3 regions of the Streptomyces sp. NPDC056486 genome follow, and region 2 is predicted to be linked to each of the others. Evidence: riboswitches for the same ligand, from Rfam matches in the RefSeq annotation. Region 2 holds a riboswitch; each other region holds the start of a gene.
The links. Region 2 has a riboswitch for S-adenosylmethionine ahead of ACFQ7F_RS41610 (putative leader peptide). Riboswitches for the same ligand answer to the same signal wherever they lie in the genome.
Positions count from the first base shown of each region.

Region 1: another riboswitch for S-adenosylmethionine. It lies ahead of thrC (threonine synthase); the one in region 2 lies ahead of ACFQ7F_RS41610 (putative leader peptide).
Region 3: another riboswitch for S-adenosylmethionine. It lies ahead of ACFQ7F_RS14980 (aminotransferase class V-fold PLP-dependent enzyme); the one in region 2 lies ahead of ACFQ7F_RS41610 (putative leader peptide).

Region 1 covers NZ_JBHTSF010000025.1:10,119-15,628, forward strand. Annotated here, with positions in the region: gene ACFQ7F_RS13235 (trehalose-6-phosphate synthase) at 63-1,454, opposite strand; gene ACFQ7F_RS13240 (hypothetical protein) at 1,565-1,879, opposite strand; gene ACFQ7F_RS13245 (glucosyl-3-phosphoglycerate synthase) at 1,957-2,901, opposite strand; SAM riboswitch class I at 3,071-3,205, shown strand; gene thrC (threonine synthase) at 3,223-4,539, shown strand; gene ACFQ7F_RS13255 (MoaD/ThiS family protein) at 4,652-4,930, shown strand; gene ACFQ7F_RS13260 (cold-shock protein) at 5,355-5,510, shown strand, end outside.
Region 2 covers NZ_JBHTSF010000209.1:3,051-8,560, reverse strand. Annotated here, with positions in the region: gene ACFQ7F_RS41620 (NtaA/DmoA family FMN-dependent monooxygenase) at 1-1,133, opposite strand, end outside; gene ACFQ7F_RS41615 (LLM class flavin-dependent oxidoreductase) at 1,151-2,389, opposite strand; gene ACFQ7F_RS41610 (putative leader peptide) at 2,493-2,582, opposite strand; SAM riboswitch class IV at 2,693-2,806, opposite strand; SAM riboswitch class IV at 3,010-3,154, shown strand; gene ACFQ7F_RS41605 (glutathione S-transferase C-terminal domain-containing protein) at 3,479-4,306, shown strand; gene ACFQ7F_RS41600 (DinB family protein) at 4,330-4,851, shown strand; gene ACFQ7F_RS41595 (M13 family metallopeptidase) at 4,908-5,510, opposite strand, start outside.
Region 3 covers NZ_JBHTSF010000030.1:26,151-31,660, reverse strand. Annotated here, with positions in the region: gene ACFQ7F_RS14985 (glycerate kinase) at 1-1,027, shown strand, start outside; gene ACFQ7F_RS14980 (aminotransferase class V-fold PLP-dependent enzyme) at 979-2,373, opposite strand; SAM riboswitch class IV at 2,596-2,712, opposite strand; gene trpD (anthranilate phosphoribosyltransferase) at 2,787-3,851, opposite strand; gene ACFQ7F_RS14970 (cytochrome bc complex cytochrome b subunit) at 3,991-5,510, opposite strand, start outside.

The DNA of each region.
Region 1 (5,510 bases), on a different contig from region 2:
GTCCACCAAGGCCCCCGCGCCAGCGGGTTTTCGGGAAGGGGCGGGGTTGGGGACCAATCAGTTCAGTCCTGCAAGGCTCGCAGCTGGTCCAGGAACCACTGAGCCGGGGGAAGAGCCGTAGCTGCCGCCGCCAGGCGTTTCGTTCGCTCCGCCCGCTCCTCGACCGGCATCGTCAGCGCCTCATGCAGCGCAGAAGCCGTCCCGCTCACGTCATACGGGTTCACGACGAGAGCGTCATCGCCCAACTCCTCGTACGCCCCCGCCTCCCGCGAAAGCACCAGCACGCACCCCTCATCAGAAACGACCGGCACCTCCTTGGCCACCAGGTTCATCCCGTCCCGGATGGGGTTCACCAGGGCCACGTCCGCCAGGCGGTACGCAGCCAGCGACCGCGCGAAGTCGTCCTTCACGTGGAGCACGACCGGGGTCCAACCCTCGACGCCGTACTCGGAGTTGATCTCGTCGGCGAGCTTCTGCACGGACGCGGTGTACTCGCGGTACACCGCGAGATCCTGCCGCGACGGGTAGGCGAAGGCCACGTGCACCACCCGTTCCCGCCACTCGGGGCGGGAGGCCAGCAGCTCCCGGTACGCCAACAGCCCCCGCACGATGTTCTTCGACAGCTCCGTCCGGTCCACCCGGACGATCACCCGTCGGCCGGTCCCGACCTGCTCCCGCAGCGCGACAAGCCGTTCCTCCACGTCGTCCCGCCCCGCCCGCTCCCGCAGGAAATCCGCGTCGGCCCCGAGCCCGTGCACCCCGATCCGCGTCCCCGACGTACCGCCGATGACGGCGACGCAGCACTCCGTGAACGCGTCCGCCCACCGCCCCGTCAGGAACGCCGCACGGTCGGCCCCCAGGATGCCGCGAAGCAACTGTTCCGCGACGTCGTCCGGCAGCATCCGGAAGTAGTCCACCGGCGCCCACGGCGTGTGCGAGAAGTGGCCGATGCGCAGGTCGGGGCGGAGTTCGCGCAGCATCCCCGGGACAAGCGCCAGGTGGTAGTCCTGGACGAGGACCGCCGCGCCCCCTGCGGCGCTCTCCGCGAGCGCCTCGGCGAAGGCCCGGTTGTAGGTCTCGTACGACGCCCACTGCGCCCGGAACTCCGGGCCGAAGGCCGGTTCGAGCGGCGTTTGGTACAGCATGTGGTGGACGAACCAGAGCACGGAGTTCGCGATCCCGTTGTACGCGTCGGCGTGCACCTGCGGGTCGATGTCGAGCATCCGCACCCCGGGTTCACCGACCCCGCGCCGCACGGCCTCCCGGTCGCCGTCTCCCAGCGCCGCGCAGACCCACAGGGAGTCCCCGGCGGAGTCGCCGATCGCGCTGAGCCCGGAGACGAGTCCTCCGCCGCCCCGCTTGGCCGTCAGCTCTCCGTTCTCCTCCAGGGAGTACGTGACGGGGCCGCGGTTGGACGCGACGAGGACCTGGGCGGCGGCGTGCTCGGAGACCATGTGCCGAAACCTAGCCCTTACCGGCAGGGCTCAAACGTGCGGCAGGACCCGGGGCGGACCCGCCGTATACGTTCGCGTGCCCGGCGTAGAGCCGGGCCCGTTGGCCACGCCTAGGGCCTCAGGGTCCTTCTGCTCCGCGCCGCCGCCACCGCGAGTACGCCGAGCACGCACAGCGAGAACGCGAGGCCCGCGTACAGCATCGTGCGCGATTCGCCACCCGTGTCGACCAGTTCACCCCGACTGCTCTGCTGCTCGTTCGCGTGGTCGAGCATGCTGTGACCGGCGCTGTGACCGGCGCTGTGACCGATGGTCCTGGAGTTGCCGTACAGCGATACGTCGTGACGCACGTCCGCTGCTGCGGCGGCGCTCAGCGCCCCTGCCGTGAGACCGACGGTGGCCACGACCACGCCACCGATGCGTCGCACGCTTCTCAATACCTGCCTGACCCGCATAGATACCCACATAAGTGGGGAATGTAGACAAAATGCCCGGTCTTGGATGGTTACGCCACGCGGCGGGCCGCGTACTCCGCGATGCCGGACATCGGCGGACGCTCCTCCGTGTCCACCGAATGGGTCCGCGGTTCGAACCCGTGCTCGCCCCGCTCGAACTGTGTGAGTTCGGGGCGTACGTGATGACCGAGCGCGAGCCGGACCTGTGCCGTCCGGTAGATCGCCGCGGCCATCCTGCCGAGCGCCTGCCCGTCCTGATGCCGGTGCTTGCGCACGCCGACGTCGACCTGCGCGAGCGCGTCAAGGCCCACGGTGTGCAGCGCGTCGACGAGCAGGCCAAGCTCCACCCCGTAGCCGACGGGGAACGGCAGCCGCTCAAGGAGGGACCTGCGTGCCGCGTACTCGCCGCCCAACGGCTGGACGAACCCCGCGAGTTGGGGCCAGTGCATGTTGAGCAGCGGGCGCGCCATCAGCTCGGTGACCCGGCCGCCCTGACCGGCGGTCCCGGCAAGGGGCCGGTCGTACATCGCCTTCACGAAGTGCACGTCGGGCTCGGTCAGGAGCGGGCCCACGATCCCGGTGACGAAGTCCGCCGAGAACTCCTTCAGGTCCGCGTCGACGAACGCGACGATGTCACCGCCGGTCACCAGAAGCGAGCGCCACAGGACCTCGCCCTTGCCGGGCACGGCCGGGATGCGCGGCAGGATCTCGTCCCGGTGCACGACCCGCGCGCCCGCATCCCGCGCGACCTCGGCCGTACGGTCCCGGGAGCCGGAGTCGATCACCACGAGCTCGTCGACGAGGGCGGCCTTCTCGATGAGCTCGCGGCGGATCTCGGCGACTATCTCGCCGACCGTCTCCTCCTCGTCGAGCGCGGGCAGGACGACGCTCACCGAGGCTCCCGACGCCCGTTTGGCGGCGACGAGCGCGCTGAGCGGACGGTCGGCAACGGACCAGGAACGCCTGGTCAGCCAGCGCTCGGCCTCTTCCAGCACGGGTGATTCCTCCTGTGTGTGGCCTACATGTGATCCATCTCGCGGTTCGGACGACTATCTCAAGGGTCCAGGCCGTCGGTTACAGTCTTGAACAACGCGGATGACCATCGCATGTCGGGGGTCGGCGCGTAACAAATGCCCTGGGGCCCCTGAAGCCCCGGCGCCATACCGCTCATCCAGAGGGGCAGAGGGATACGGCCCGTTGAAGCCCCGGCAACCATCCCGCCGACCGCGCACGCGAGGTCTCGGTGGGGAAGGTGCCAATTCCGTCTCGCGACGAGATTCGTCGCGGGGAAGATGAGGAGAAAGGGCCTCGCCTCCATGGCTGCGCAGACTGTCGCAACGAACGAAACCACCCCTTCCACGGCTTCCAACTGGGGCTCCGTGGATCTCGGCCCCGCGTCCGGCCTCTCGTGCCGCGAGTGCGGTGAGCTTTACGCCCTGGGCCCGATCTTCGCCTGCGAGGCCTGTTTCGGCCCGCTCGAAGTCGCGTACGACCTGCCGACCGGCGACCCCGAGGCGCTCCGGAAGCAGATCGAGTCCGGCCCCGCCAACATCTGGCGCTACGCCCCGCTGCTTCCCGTCCCGGCGGACGTCGCTCAGAAGCCGAACATCAACCCCGGCTGGACCCAGCTGGTCAAGGCCGACAACCTCGCCCGTGAGCTCGGCGTCGAGCAGGGCAAGCTCTTCGTCAAGGACGACTCAGGGAACCCGACGCACTCCTTCAAGGACCGTGTCGTCGCGCAGGCCATCGAGGCGGCGCGCGCCTTCGGCTTCACCACCCTCTCCTGCTCCTCCACCGGCAACCTCGCCGGCGCTGTGGGCGCCGCCGCGGCCCGCGCCGGCTTCCGCTCCTGTGTGTTCATCCCGCACGACCTGGAGCAGGGCAAGGTCGTCATGGCCGCGGTCTACGGCGGAGAGCTCGTCGGTATCGAGGGCAACTACGACGACGTGAACCGCTTCTGCTCCGAGCTCATCGGCGACCCGCTGGGCGAGGGCTGGGGCTTCGTCAACGTGAACCTGCGGCCGTACTACGGCGAGGGCTCCAAGACCCTCGCGTACGAGATCTGCGAGCAGCTCGGCTGGCAGCTGCCCGACCAGCTGGTCATCCCGATCGCATCGGGCTCGCAGCTCACGAAGATCGACAAGGGTCTCAAGGAGCTCATCAAGCTGGGGCTCGTGGAAGACAAGCCGTACAAGATCTTCGGTGCGCAGGCCGAGGGCTGCTCGCCGGTGTCGACCGCCTTCAAGGCCGGGCACGACGTCGTGCGCCCGCAGAAGCCGGACACCATCGCCAAGTCCCTCGCCATCGGCAACCCCGCCGACGGGCCGTACGTCCTGGACATCGCGCGTCGCACGGGCGGTGCGGTGGAGGACGTGAACGACGAGCAGGTCGTGGACGCGATCAAGCTGCTCGCGCGGACCGAGGGCATCTTCGCGGAGACCGCGGGGGGTGTGACGGTCGGTGTCACGAAGAAGCTTCTTGAGGCCGGGCTCATCGACCCCACCTTGACCACGGTGGTGCTGAACACGGGTGACGGGCTCAAGACCCTGGACGCTGTTGCCGAAACGTCTCAGGCGACCGCGACGATCAAGCCCAGCCTCGATGCATTCCGTGCCGCGGGTCTCGCCGACTAGTCGCCGTAGGGCCTGATCGCCGTCGACGGGCGGCGGTCGTGGTCCGTCCTCGCGCAGTTCCCCGCGCCCCTTAAGGGGCGTATTTCTCCCCCTGTATCAAGAGGTGAATCCCATGAGCGTCAACGTTCGCATTCCCACCATTCTTCGCACCTACACCGGCGGCAAGTCCGAGGTCGCCGCCGAGGGCGCGAACCTCTCCGAGGTCATCGCCGATCTTGAGGCCAAGCACGCCGGTATCGCGGCCCGTGTCCTGGACGATCAGGGCAAGCTGCGGCGCTTCGTGAACGTGTACGTGAACGACGACGACGTCCGCTTCGAGCAGGGCCTTGAGACCGCGACGCCGGACGGCGCCGGTGTCTCGATCATTCCCGCCGTCGCGGGCGGTTGCTGAATCCGCCCGAAAGCACGCAGCGTTACCTCTATTGCCCCCTCCGCGAGAGAAGCGGAGGGGGCAATTCTGTATGGTTGAGCGCGGTACAGTTGGGAAGCAAGCTTCGCTGTTTGTGCCGTGCGCATATACGAAGTCGGCCCGGGGCCGACAAGAAGTAGCCAAAGCGCCTTGCCTTTTTGAGCCTATTGCGGCATTTGTCTGGCCCGACTTGCCCTGAACTCCGGCAAATTCTCCGCATATTTCCGATCGCGCGTGCCCAGAATTCTCGTCCGATTGACCTGTTGCAGAGGGCAGTTGGACAGATACATTCAGCGGCGGTCGACGCGTTCCGGCGCACGCCTCCACAACCCATTGGGGGGGTGAGGTCTGACCCGGGCCCGCGAAGTGCGGGTCCGTGCAAGGGCCAGTAATAGGGGAGTTAGGCATGGCTCAGGGCACCGTCAAGTGGTTCAACGCGGAGAAGGGGTACGGCTTCATCGCGGTCGACGGTGGTGCGGATGTTTTCGTCCACTACAGCGCGATTCAGATGGACGGTTACCGCACCCTTGAAGAAGGTCAGCGAGTGGAGTTCGAGATCTCG
Region 2 (5,510 bases):
CTGCCGGTCTCGATGACGAGGTCACGGATGGACCACTTGTTCGCGGCGGCGAGCTCGCGCCACTCCCGCGCGGTGGCCAGCGGGTCGCGGTACATCCGCACCTGGGCGCGACCGCGGGCGATGGTGTGCTCGCCGACATCCGGATCGATCTCGGGCAGCGGGCCCTCCGGGTCGTACGCGGAGAGATCGCGGTTCCAGACGAACTCCAGGTGCTTGATCGCGGTGGCGCCGCTGACCTGCTTGCGTCGCACCTCCCGGGAGAGCTCCTCCGCCTCGGCGTCCGTGTCCCCGAGGACGAAGGTCGCAGCGGGCAGGATGAGGAGCTGGTCGTGGGTGCGGCCGTGGCGGGCCAGGCGGCCCTTGACGTCCGTGTAGAACGCCTGCCCTTCCTTGAGCGTGCTGTACCGGCTGAAGATCGCGTCCGCGCCCGCGGCAGCGAACTCACGTCCCTCCTCCGAGTCGCCGGCCTGGAAGATGACCGGCCGGCCCTGCGGACTGCGCGGAACGTTGAACTGCCCCTGGATGTCGAAGTGTTGCCCCTGATGGACGAAGGCGCCCGCCTGGGCGTCGCTCAGGAACGTGCCGGTGCCTTGGTCGGCGACGATCTCGTCCCCGCGCCAGGAGTCGAAGAGCTCGCCCGCAGTGCTGAGGAATTCCTTCGCCCTTGAGTACCGCTCCTCCTGCGGGAGGAACCCGCCGCGGCGGAAGTTCTCACCCGTGAAGGCGTCCCAGGAGGTGACGACGTTCCAGGCGGCGCGCCCGCCCGAGAGATGGTCGAGGCTGGCGAACTGGCGGGCCACTTCGTAAGGCTCGTTGAAGGTGGAGTTGATGGTGCCGGTCAGGCCGAGGTGTTCGGTGACGGCGGCGAGCGCGGTGAGCACGGTGAAGGTGTCGGGGCGTCCGACGACGTCCAAGTCGTAGATCTCCCCGCCCTGTTCGCGCAGCCGCAGCCCCTCGGCGAGGAACAGGAAGTCGAATTTCGCGCGCTCGGCGGTCCGTGCGAAGTGCGCGAAGGAGCTGAACTCGATATGACTCCCGGCCTCGGGGTCGCTCCATACGGTCGTGTTGTTGACGCCGGGGAAGTGCGCCGCGAGGTGAATCTGCTTGAGCGGCTTGTCCGGTGACTTGCTCATGTCGGGTTCCTTCCGGCTCAGGCGGAGGCGGCGTAGCGGCTGGCGGGGCGGGCGAGGCCGAGGTGGCCGCGCAGGGTGTCGGCTTCGTACGCGTGCCTGAAGGCGCCGCGGCGCTGGAGTTCGGGCACCAGGCCCCGGGTGATCGCCGGGAGGTCGTGGCCGACGACGGCGGGGCGCAGCCGGAACCCGGTGAGCCCGGCCTCCCGCAACTCAAGGAGCAGGTCGGCGAGTTGGGCGGGCGTGCCGGTGAACACCCGCGCGTCACTGGTGTACGGGTGACCCGCGAGGGCGTCCAGACGCTCCCGGCGGGCCGCGGCGGCGGCCGGGTCGTCGTCGAGGAACACGACCAGGTCGCCGAAGAGGTGCAGGGGCTCATCGCTTCGCCCGGCCGCGTCCTGTTCGCCGCGGACCGCGGCGACGACGGCGCGTGCGTGCCCGGCGTCGCGCGGGGTGACGTATCCGATGTCGGCGGAGCGGCCGAGGAGCCGGAACGGGGCCTCGGTCGGGCCCTCGTGGGCGAGTGCGCTGACGAGGGGCCTGCCCTGCGGCGGCCGGGGCGTGATCGAGGGGCCCTTGACGCTGAAGTGCTTGCCCTCGAAGTCGATGTAGTGCAGCTTGTCGCGGTCGATGAAGCGGCCGGTGGCGACGTCCCGGATCTCCGCGTCGTCCTCCCAGCTGTCCCAGAGCCTGCGCACGGCTTCGACGTAGTCGGCCACCTCGTCGAAGAGGTCGACGGTCAGCTCCCGTACGTCCGCTCTGCCCAGGTCCTCGACGCTCTCGAAGGCGGGAAGCGTACGGCGCCCGAAGTGCGCGGCCTCATTACGGCGCGCCGACACCTGTACGCGTACGCCCGCGCGGCCCGCGCTGACGTAGTCGAGTGTGGCGATCGCCTTGGAAATGTGGAAGGGCTCCGTGTGCGTGGCCACCACCGTCGGCACCAGGCCGATGTGGCTGGTCAGCGGGGCGACACGGGCGGCGATGAGAACGGCGTCGAGCCGCCCTCGTACCTGATCCGTGCGTCCGTCGGGCTCGGTGAAGTGCGTGGACTGGAGCCCGAGCCCGTCCTCGATCGTCACGAAGTCGAGCAGGCCGCGTTCTGCTTCGGTGACCAGGTCGGCCCAGTACCGGGCAGTGAGCAACTCCCCTGGACGGGCCACCGGTTCGCGCCAGGCGGCCGGGTGCCAGCCCGCGCCGTCGAGCGCGACAGCGAGGTGCAGCGCGGCGGCGGGAGCGGAGGAATGCGAAGAATGGGGCAACGAAGGTGATGACGACACGAAAGGTGTGCCTTCCTGATCGACCGTACGACCGTGCGAGAACACCGGCCCCTCGGCTCCGAGGGTGCGGCGGCGGGGTAACGGGTCAGGAACGACAGAGCGCGCCGGCGACACGCTGCAGATCGATGTGCGGCCGGGAGTACAGATGCACCTGGCGGCTCGGCGCGATCACCATGACGCGTGGAACGGACGCGAACGGCACCGGCGACAGGGGCGGCACAGCTGACACAGGTGGCACGTCCGTCACCTCCACCTTTCCGGCCCGGCGGGCCTGGGGCCTCGCCGGTCTCGCGCTTGCGGGACCCTGGACGGGCACCGCCTGGTCCTCACCTGGAGCACCCCGCCGCGTAGGAGGGTTGCCGGTCAGCAAGCCAGGGCTTGACGCTGACACTCGTAACCTGCTCGGGACGTTACGTGAGGTCGTAGCGGTGCGCAATGCCCGTGGATCATGGGCGTTCTCACATCGCCGACCGTGCCTCGTCGTCCGTCTCCGTCAGCCTCAACCACCGGGCCGCTCCTTCTGTTCCGGGTCCGGGCCTTCTTCTGTTCCGGGTGCGGCCTTCTTGACGGAGCCGGGCACCCGGACTCAGACTTCCGGGGACGGTCACGATTGTCAGCGCCCGCCCGGCAGGGTTCCTGCCCGAGCGGGTCATCGGCCCCGGCCCGCTGACGGGCAACCCTTCCTCCGCGACGGGGTGCCCCGGGTGACGACCGGGTCCCGCCGTGGCGGCGGGGCAAGCGCGGCCCCGGATACAACGGGCCTCGACGGCAGGGCTGGTGGACATGTCCAGGGCGGTCGGTGAGAGGAACAGCATCCCGCGGCCTCTCCTGTCCGCGCCCCGGCCCCGCCCTCGCGTCCTGACCAGACGCCTGCACATCGACCTGCTGCGCGTGTGCAGCGCCTCGGTTCCAGCTGTCTGACGTCCGCACAGCGTCCACGCACCAGTGACGCCTCCGGGACAAGAAGCCTCATCACTGCGGCCCTCTGCGGCCACGGATCCCCCTCTCCCCCCGCTGTGCCACCGGCCCGCGCGCGCCGCCGGTCGGTGCCCTTCCCCTCCCTGGAGAGCCATGCCCGAGATCACGTCGCACCGTTCCCGCACTGTTTCCCGCCCGGCTTCCCCCGCGGATTCATGCTCCCCGCGCGACACCGGCCCAAGCGGTGTCCGCCCACGCGATGCCGGACCACGCGGCACCTGTCCCACGCCGATCCGCAGCCGCATCGGCGACGACCTCGCAGGCGGCTTCTACCCGGCACCCCACCGCTACCACCTGTATCTCTCGGCGGAATGTCCGGACTCCTTGCGCGTCTCGATCACCCTCGACCTGCTCGGTCTCAGGGACTCGGTCACCACCACCCTCCTGGCGCCGCACGCCACCGCGGCGCTCGACTCCCTGCACCGCTATTACGAGGCCACCGAGCACCACTTCGAAGGGCCGCTGACCGTTCCGGCCCTGTGCGACCGGTGGAGCGGGCACGTCGTCAGCAACCACACGCCCGACATCCTGCGCGACCTGGCCTGCCGCCTTGCCGCACACGGCAGTGGCCCGCTGCCCGTCCTGCGCCGACCGGCCCTGGCAGCACGGATCGACACCTGGCACGAGCTGCTCGCCGGGCCGCTCGCCCCCGCGACGCTGGACCGGCTCGACTGCCGTCTTGCCTCCCACTCCTACCTCGTGGGCGACGAACTCACCGCGGCGGACGTGGACTTGTGGGCGACGCTCGTCCACCTCACCCCGGACGCGGCCGAGGCGACCCGGTCCCGTCCCCACGTGCGCGCCTATGTGCGCCGCCTGCACGACCACCCGGCCTTCCACGCCAATCGCCCTCGGTCCGGCGGGACGGAACGGTGGTCGGACACGACCGCCGACGATCCGAAATCTCTTTCCCAGGCCTAGGGCCCCTGTGCCAGGGTCAGCCCGTGAACGATTCCCGACGCGAACTGCTGCGCCGGCAGTTCGACCTGACGTGGTCCCTCTTCGAGTACCACCTGGAGCGCCTCGAGCCCGAGGACTTCCTGTGGGAGCCCGCGCCGCTCTGCTGGACGGTGCGGCCCGACGGTGACGGAGGGTGGGTGGCGGACTTCGCGGAGACCGAGCCGGATCCCGTCCCGATTCCCACCATCGGCTGGATCAGCTGGCACATCGGCTGGTGGTGGGGCGTCACGATCGATCACGCGCGGGGACGGGTGCCGCGGGAGCGGACCGGGATCACCTGGCCGGGCAGCGGCAAGGCGGCCGTCGACTGGCTACGTGACCTGCGCACGGAGTGGCTGTCGGTGCTCGACCGGCTCGACGACACGGATCTGGACGCCACTGCCCCGTTCCCCTGGCAGAACGACCCCGAACACACCGTTGCCCACATGCTCGCCTGGGTGAACTCCGAGCTGATGAAGAACGCCACGGAGATCGGCCAGCTCCGCATGCTGCGCGCGGCGCGGTAGAAACGGCGGCGGGTCAGGCACGGCCGCAGCACGGGTGCCGCGGCCGTGTCTGGAGATCACCAGATCCTGACGCGCTCCGCGCGGTCCAGCCAGAGCCCGTCGCCCTCTGCCGTCGCGAAGGCCTCGTGGAACTCTTCGAGGTTGCGGACGATGTTGGCCCGGAACTCGGGCGGCGAGTGCGGGTCGATGGTGAGGTACTGCTGCTCCTGCTCCTTGCGGCGCTTGGTACGCCAGCAGTAGGCCCAGTTCATGAAGAGCCGCTGGGAGCCGGTCAGGCCATCCTTCTCGGGCATCGCCGCGCCGTCGAGCGCGATGCGGTAAGCCGTGTGCCCGATGGTCAGGCCGCCCAGGTCGCCGATGTTCTCGCCCACCGTCAGCGAGCCGTTGACGGACTCGTCGGGGAGGTTGCGCGGCGAGAAGGCGTCGTACTGCTTCACCAGCGCCTTCGACTTGGCCTCGAACGCGGTCTTGTCGGCCGCGGTCCACCAGTCGTTGAGGTTGCCCGCGCCGTCGTACTGCGCGCCCTGGTCGTCGAACCCGTGGCCGATCTCGTGGCCGATGACCGAGCCGATGCCGCCGTAGTTCTCGGCCGGGTCGGCGTCGGGCGAGAAGAACGGCTTCTGCAGGATGCCCGCGGGGAAGCAGATCTCGTTCGTGCC
Region 3 (5,510 bases), on a different contig from region 2:
GCCCGTCGGCCAGCGGATCGGCACGCACTTCGCGCTGCTCCCGTCCGGCGTCGCCGTGGTGGAGATGGCCGCGGTCGCCGGGCTCTCGCTGGTACCGCGCGATCTGCGCGACCCGGGGGCCACGACGACGTACGGCGTCGGCGAGCTGATCAGCGCAGCGCTCGACGCGGGCGCCCGCCGCATCCTGGTGGGCTGCGGCGACTCCGGCACGTCGGACGGCGGCGCGGGGGCACTCCAGGCGCTCGGCGCCCGACTCCTCGACGCGGACGGCTGGGAACTCCCGCGCGGCGGCGGGGAGTTGATGCGGCTGAGCCGTATCGACCCCTCGGGCCTCGACCCCCGCCTGAAGGACACCGAGATCCGCGTCGCCTGCAACCCCTTCAACGTCCTGACCGGCGAGCGCGGCGTCGCCCGCGTCTTCGGCCCCCAGAAGGGCGCGACGCCCACCCAGGTCGAACAGCTGGCGGCGGCCCTAGAACACTGGGCGTACGTCCTGACCCGCGACCTGCGTGTCACGGCGGACCTCTCCCTCGGCCCCGGAACGGGCGCCTCCGGCGGTCTGGGAGCCGGTCTCGCGGCGCTCGGCGCCCAGCTGCTCCCCCGCTTCGACGTCCTGCTCGACCATCTGGACCTGGACGCGCGCCTGGCCCGCGCCGACCTCGTCGTCACGGCCGAGGGCGCCCTCGACCACCAGACCCCGCGCGGCAAGATCCCCGCAGAGGTGGCACGGCGCGCCAAGCGGTTCGGCCGCCCGGTCCTCGTCCTGGCGGGCACGATCGGCCAGGGCGCGCACCATGTACGGGCGGAGGGCGTGGACGCCTACAGCGCGATCCTGCCCGCGCCTGTCTCGCTGACCGAGGCACTCGGCCGTGGCGGAGAGTTCCTCACCGACGCGACCGAGCGGGCCCTGCGGATGATCGTTCTGGGGTCACGCCTGAAGGGACGGGACAAGGGACAGACCAAGGGGCGGACCAAGGCTCAGGCGGCCGTGGTGTCCGGCACGCACCGGCCTTCCTCGGTGCGGTAGTTCCAGCGGGCACCGTCCGCCACGAGCTCCTTCACGGCGCGCACGAAACGCTCCACGTGCTCGTCGGGGGTGCCCGCGCCGAAGCTGACACGGATCGCGTTCAGCGACTTCTCGCCGGGCGCGGCCTCGGGGGCACCGCACTCGCCCTGCGTCTGCGGGTCAGTGCCGAGCAGGGTGCGCACCAGCGGGTGGGCGCAGAAGAGGCCGTCGCGTACGCCGATGCCGTACTCGGCGGAGAGAGCGGCGGCGAAGTGCGAGCTGTTCCAGCCCTCGACGACGAAGGAGATGACACCGACGCGCGGCGCGTCGTCACCGAAGAGCGAGAGCACCTTCACGGCGGGCACCTCGGCGAGGCCTTCGCGCACCTTCGCGATGAGCTGGTTCTCACGGGCGACGAGCTCGTCGAAGCCCGCCTCGGTCAGCGCCTTGCAGGCGGAGGCGATCGAGTACACGCCGATGACGTTCGGCGAACCGGCCTCGTGCCGTGCGGCGGTGTCGTGCCACTCCACGTCCACGCCGCCGTCCGCACGCCGCGCGACCTTGCGCGAGGCGCCGCCGCCCGCGAGGTAGGGCTCGGCAGCCCGCAGCCAGTCGGAGCGGCCCGCGAGGACACCCGAGCCGAAGGGCGCGTACAGCTTGTGGCCGGAGAAGGCGACCCAGTCGACGTCGAGCTCGCTGATGGAGACGGGGTGGTGCGGGGCGAGCTGCGCGGCGTCGAGAACGATGCGGGCGCCGTGCGCGTGAGAGGCGGCGGCGAGCTCCTTGACCGGCCACAGCTCACCGGTGACGTTCGACGCGCCGGTCACGCAGACCAGGGCGGGACCGTAGGGGTCACGGTCTGCGAGGGCGCGCTCCAGGGTCTCGACGGCCTGCTCGGCGGTGCGCGGGGCGTTCAGGTACGTCACACGGGCGTCGCGCCACGGCAGGAGCGAGGCGTGGTGCTCGGTCTCGAAGACGAAGACCTGGCAGTCGGCAGGGAGGGCCGAGGCCAGCAGGTTGAGGGAGTCGGTGGTCGAACGGGTGAAGACGACCTGGTCGTCCTCGCGGCAGCCGAGGAACTCGGCGACGGTGACGCGGCTGCTCTCGAACAGGTCGGTGGAGAGCTGCGAGAGGTACCCGGCACCGCGGTGCACGCTGCCGTAGTACGGCGCGTACGCGGCCACGTCGTCCCACACGCGCTGCAGGGCCGGGGCGCTCGCCGCGTAGTCGAGCGCCGCGTAGGTCACCTCGCCGCCGGTCACGAGCGGCACGGTGACGTCACGGCCGAGGACCGCGAGCGGCGCGGCACAGCAGGGGTCGGCGGACTCGGTGGCGGTGGCCTGGGCGACGGCGGGGTGTGCGGACATGGCGATATCTCCCTGCGAGCAAGACGAAACAGCTGCCTAAGATCCCGTGCGGCAGCACAACTACTGCTCCGCGTACGGGTGTTGCCTCAACGCGCGGCGCTCTTCGCCGGGCGGAGGGGATACTGCGAACGGGGCCCGAGGCCCTATCGCATTCGCTTGCTCACGAGACTGCTCCCTTGAGGACCAGGACCCCAGGGGTACGACACTCATCGAGTGCGCAGGGGTCCGCGCTTGCCATACGCCTTGCTGCGTACGGCCTGGTCTTCACCCGGGGCACCCCGCCACGGACGGAGGGTTGCCGGACAGCGAGCCGGGGCCTAATCGCTGTCACTCATGACCTGCGCAGCATCTTGCCACACGATCTTCTCGGTGCACACCGCAGTCCGGGATCCGGACTGCGGCGTGCGCCACACTCACCTGTTGCTGGCCGCCACCCAAAGCTCCAGGGACTTCTTCGCGGCCCCGGAGTCGATCGACTCCGCCGCCTTCGCGATACCGGCGCCGATCTGCTCCACGAGGCTCCCCTCGCCCGGCGAGAGGGCCACCAGGGCCGCCGCCGTGTTGAGCAGCACGGCGTCCCGCACAGGGCCGCTCTCCCCGTCCAGGAGGCGCAGCGCCACCTCGGCGTTGTACGAGGCGTCAGCGCCCCGCAGCGCCTCCACAGGGACGAGGTCGATGCCGACGTCCCGCGGGTCGAAGGCCTCCTCGCGCACGGCGCCGTCCCGCACGACCCAGACCCGCGATGTCGCCGTGGTCGTCAGCTCGTCGAGCCCGTCGTCGCCGCGGAAGACGAGGGACGAGTGCCCGCGCTCGGCGAAGACCCCGGCCACGATCGGCGCCATCCGCGCGTCGGCGACCCCGACCGCCTGGGCCCGCACCTTGGCCGGGTTGGTGAGCGGGCCGAGGGCGTTGAAGACGGTCCTGATCCCCAGCTGGCTGCGCGCGGCGCCGGCGTGTCGCAGCGCCGGGTGGAACTTCACGGCGAAGCAGAAGGTGATCCCCGCTTCCTCTGCCACCTCGACCACCCGGTTCAGCGGCAGCTCCAGATTCACCCCGAGCTTCTCCAGGACGTCGGAGGCTCCCGATGCGCTGGAGGCGGCGCGGTTGCCGTGCTTGACGACCTTCGCGCCCGCGCCGGCGGCCACGATCGCGGACATCGTGGAGATGTTGACGGTCTTGGCGCCGTCACCGCCGGTGCCGACGATGTCGACCGTCCGGCCCGGCACCTCGATCACATTGGCGTGTTCGTACATCGTGCGTACGAGACCGGAGATCTCCTCCACGGTCTCGCCCTTGGCCCGCAGCGCGACCACGAAGCCGGCGATCTGCGCGTCGGACGCCTCGCCGCGCATGATGCGGTCCATGGCCCAGGCCGTGTCCTCGGTGCTCTGGTCACGTCCCTCAAGAAGACCGTTCAGTACACCGGGCCAGGAACGGGCCGCCGCGGTGTTGCCTCCTGCGGGGGTCACAGCGCTCATCTGCCGCTCCTGGGTTCGTTTAAGGCGTAGGACAGGAACACCTTATCCAGCCCGGGGGACGGCAAAGAGCCCCGTCCATGCACTGGATGCATGGACGGGGCTCTCGCCGTGGCGACCTTGTGGTCAGAGCATCAGAGGATCAGTGGTGGCCGTGGCCGCTCGTGATCTCCTTGTACTCCTCGGTGGTGGGCTTGGGGATCTGGTTGTCCTCCCCGTAGTAGCCCTTGGAGAGCTTGGCCCGGAGCTTCTGCGGCCCCGACACCTTGCGCTCGACGCCGTTCTCGTCGACCGAGGGGCCGATCTCGACCGGCGCGTACTGCTCGTGCGCGGTGAGCGTGTGCAGCTGCTCCTGGTTGAGCGGCTCGTGGACCTCGATGAACTCACCGTGCGGCAGGCGCTTGATGATGCCCGACTCGCGGCCGTGCAGGACCTTCTCCCTGTCGCGCCGCTGCAGACCCAGGCAGATCCGCTTGGTGGCGATGAAGGCGAGGACCGGTGCCACGAAGAAGGCGATGCGCACGAACCAGGTGATCGAGTTGATCGACAGATGGAAGTGCGTGGCCCAGAGGTCGTTTCCACCACCGACGAGCAACACGAAGTACCAGGTGATCCATGCGACACCGAAGGCCGTACGGGTCGGGACGTTGCGCGGGCGGTCCAGGATGTGGTGCTCGCGCTTGTCGCCGGTGACCCAGGACTCGATGAACGGATAGACCGCGATCGCGACCAGGACCAGCGGGAAGATGATCAGCGGGATGAACACACCCAGGACGAGCGTGTGACCCCAGGCGTTGATCTCCCAGCCCGGCATGACACGGATCAGCCCCTCGGAGAAGCCCATGTACCAGTCGGGCTGGGCTCCGGTGGAGACCTGGTCCGGACGGTAGGGGCCGATCGCCCAGATCGGGTTGATCGTGGCGAGCGCCGAGACGATCGCGATGACACCGAAGACCAGGAAGAAGAAGCCTCCGGCCTTCGCCATGTAGACGGGAAGCAGCGGCATGCCGACGACGTTCTTGTTCGTCTTGCCGGGGCCCGCGAACTGCGTGTGCTTGTGGTAGAAGACCAGGATCAGGTGCGCCACCACGAGGCCGAGCATGATGCCCGGCAGCAGCAGGATGTGCACCGAATAGAACCGGGCCACGAAGTCGCCGCCGGGGAACTCTCCGCCGAACAGGAACATCGAGAGGTACGTGCCCACGATCGGCACGGACAGGACCGCGCCCTGCATGAAGCGCACACCGGTACCGGAGAGCAAGTCGTCAGGGAGCGAGTAACCGGTGAAGCCGGTGAACATGCCCAGGACGAACAGCAGGAAACCGAAGACCCAGTTGACCTCGCGCGGCTTGCGGAAGGCACCCGTGAAGAAGACGCGCATCATGTGCACGAACATCGCCGCGAGGAAGATCAGCGCCGCCCAGTGGTGGATCTGCCGGATCAGCAGACCACCGCGCACATCGAAGCTGATGTGCATGGTCGAGTTGAACGCCTCGGACATCAGCTGGCCCTGCAGCGGGATGTAGCTGCCGTGGTACTCCACCTCGTTCATCGACGGGTGGAAGAACAGGGTCAGGTACACACCCGTGAGGATGATGATGATGAAGCTGTAGAGGCAGATCTCACCGAGCATGAAGGACCAGTGGTCCGGGAAGATCTTGC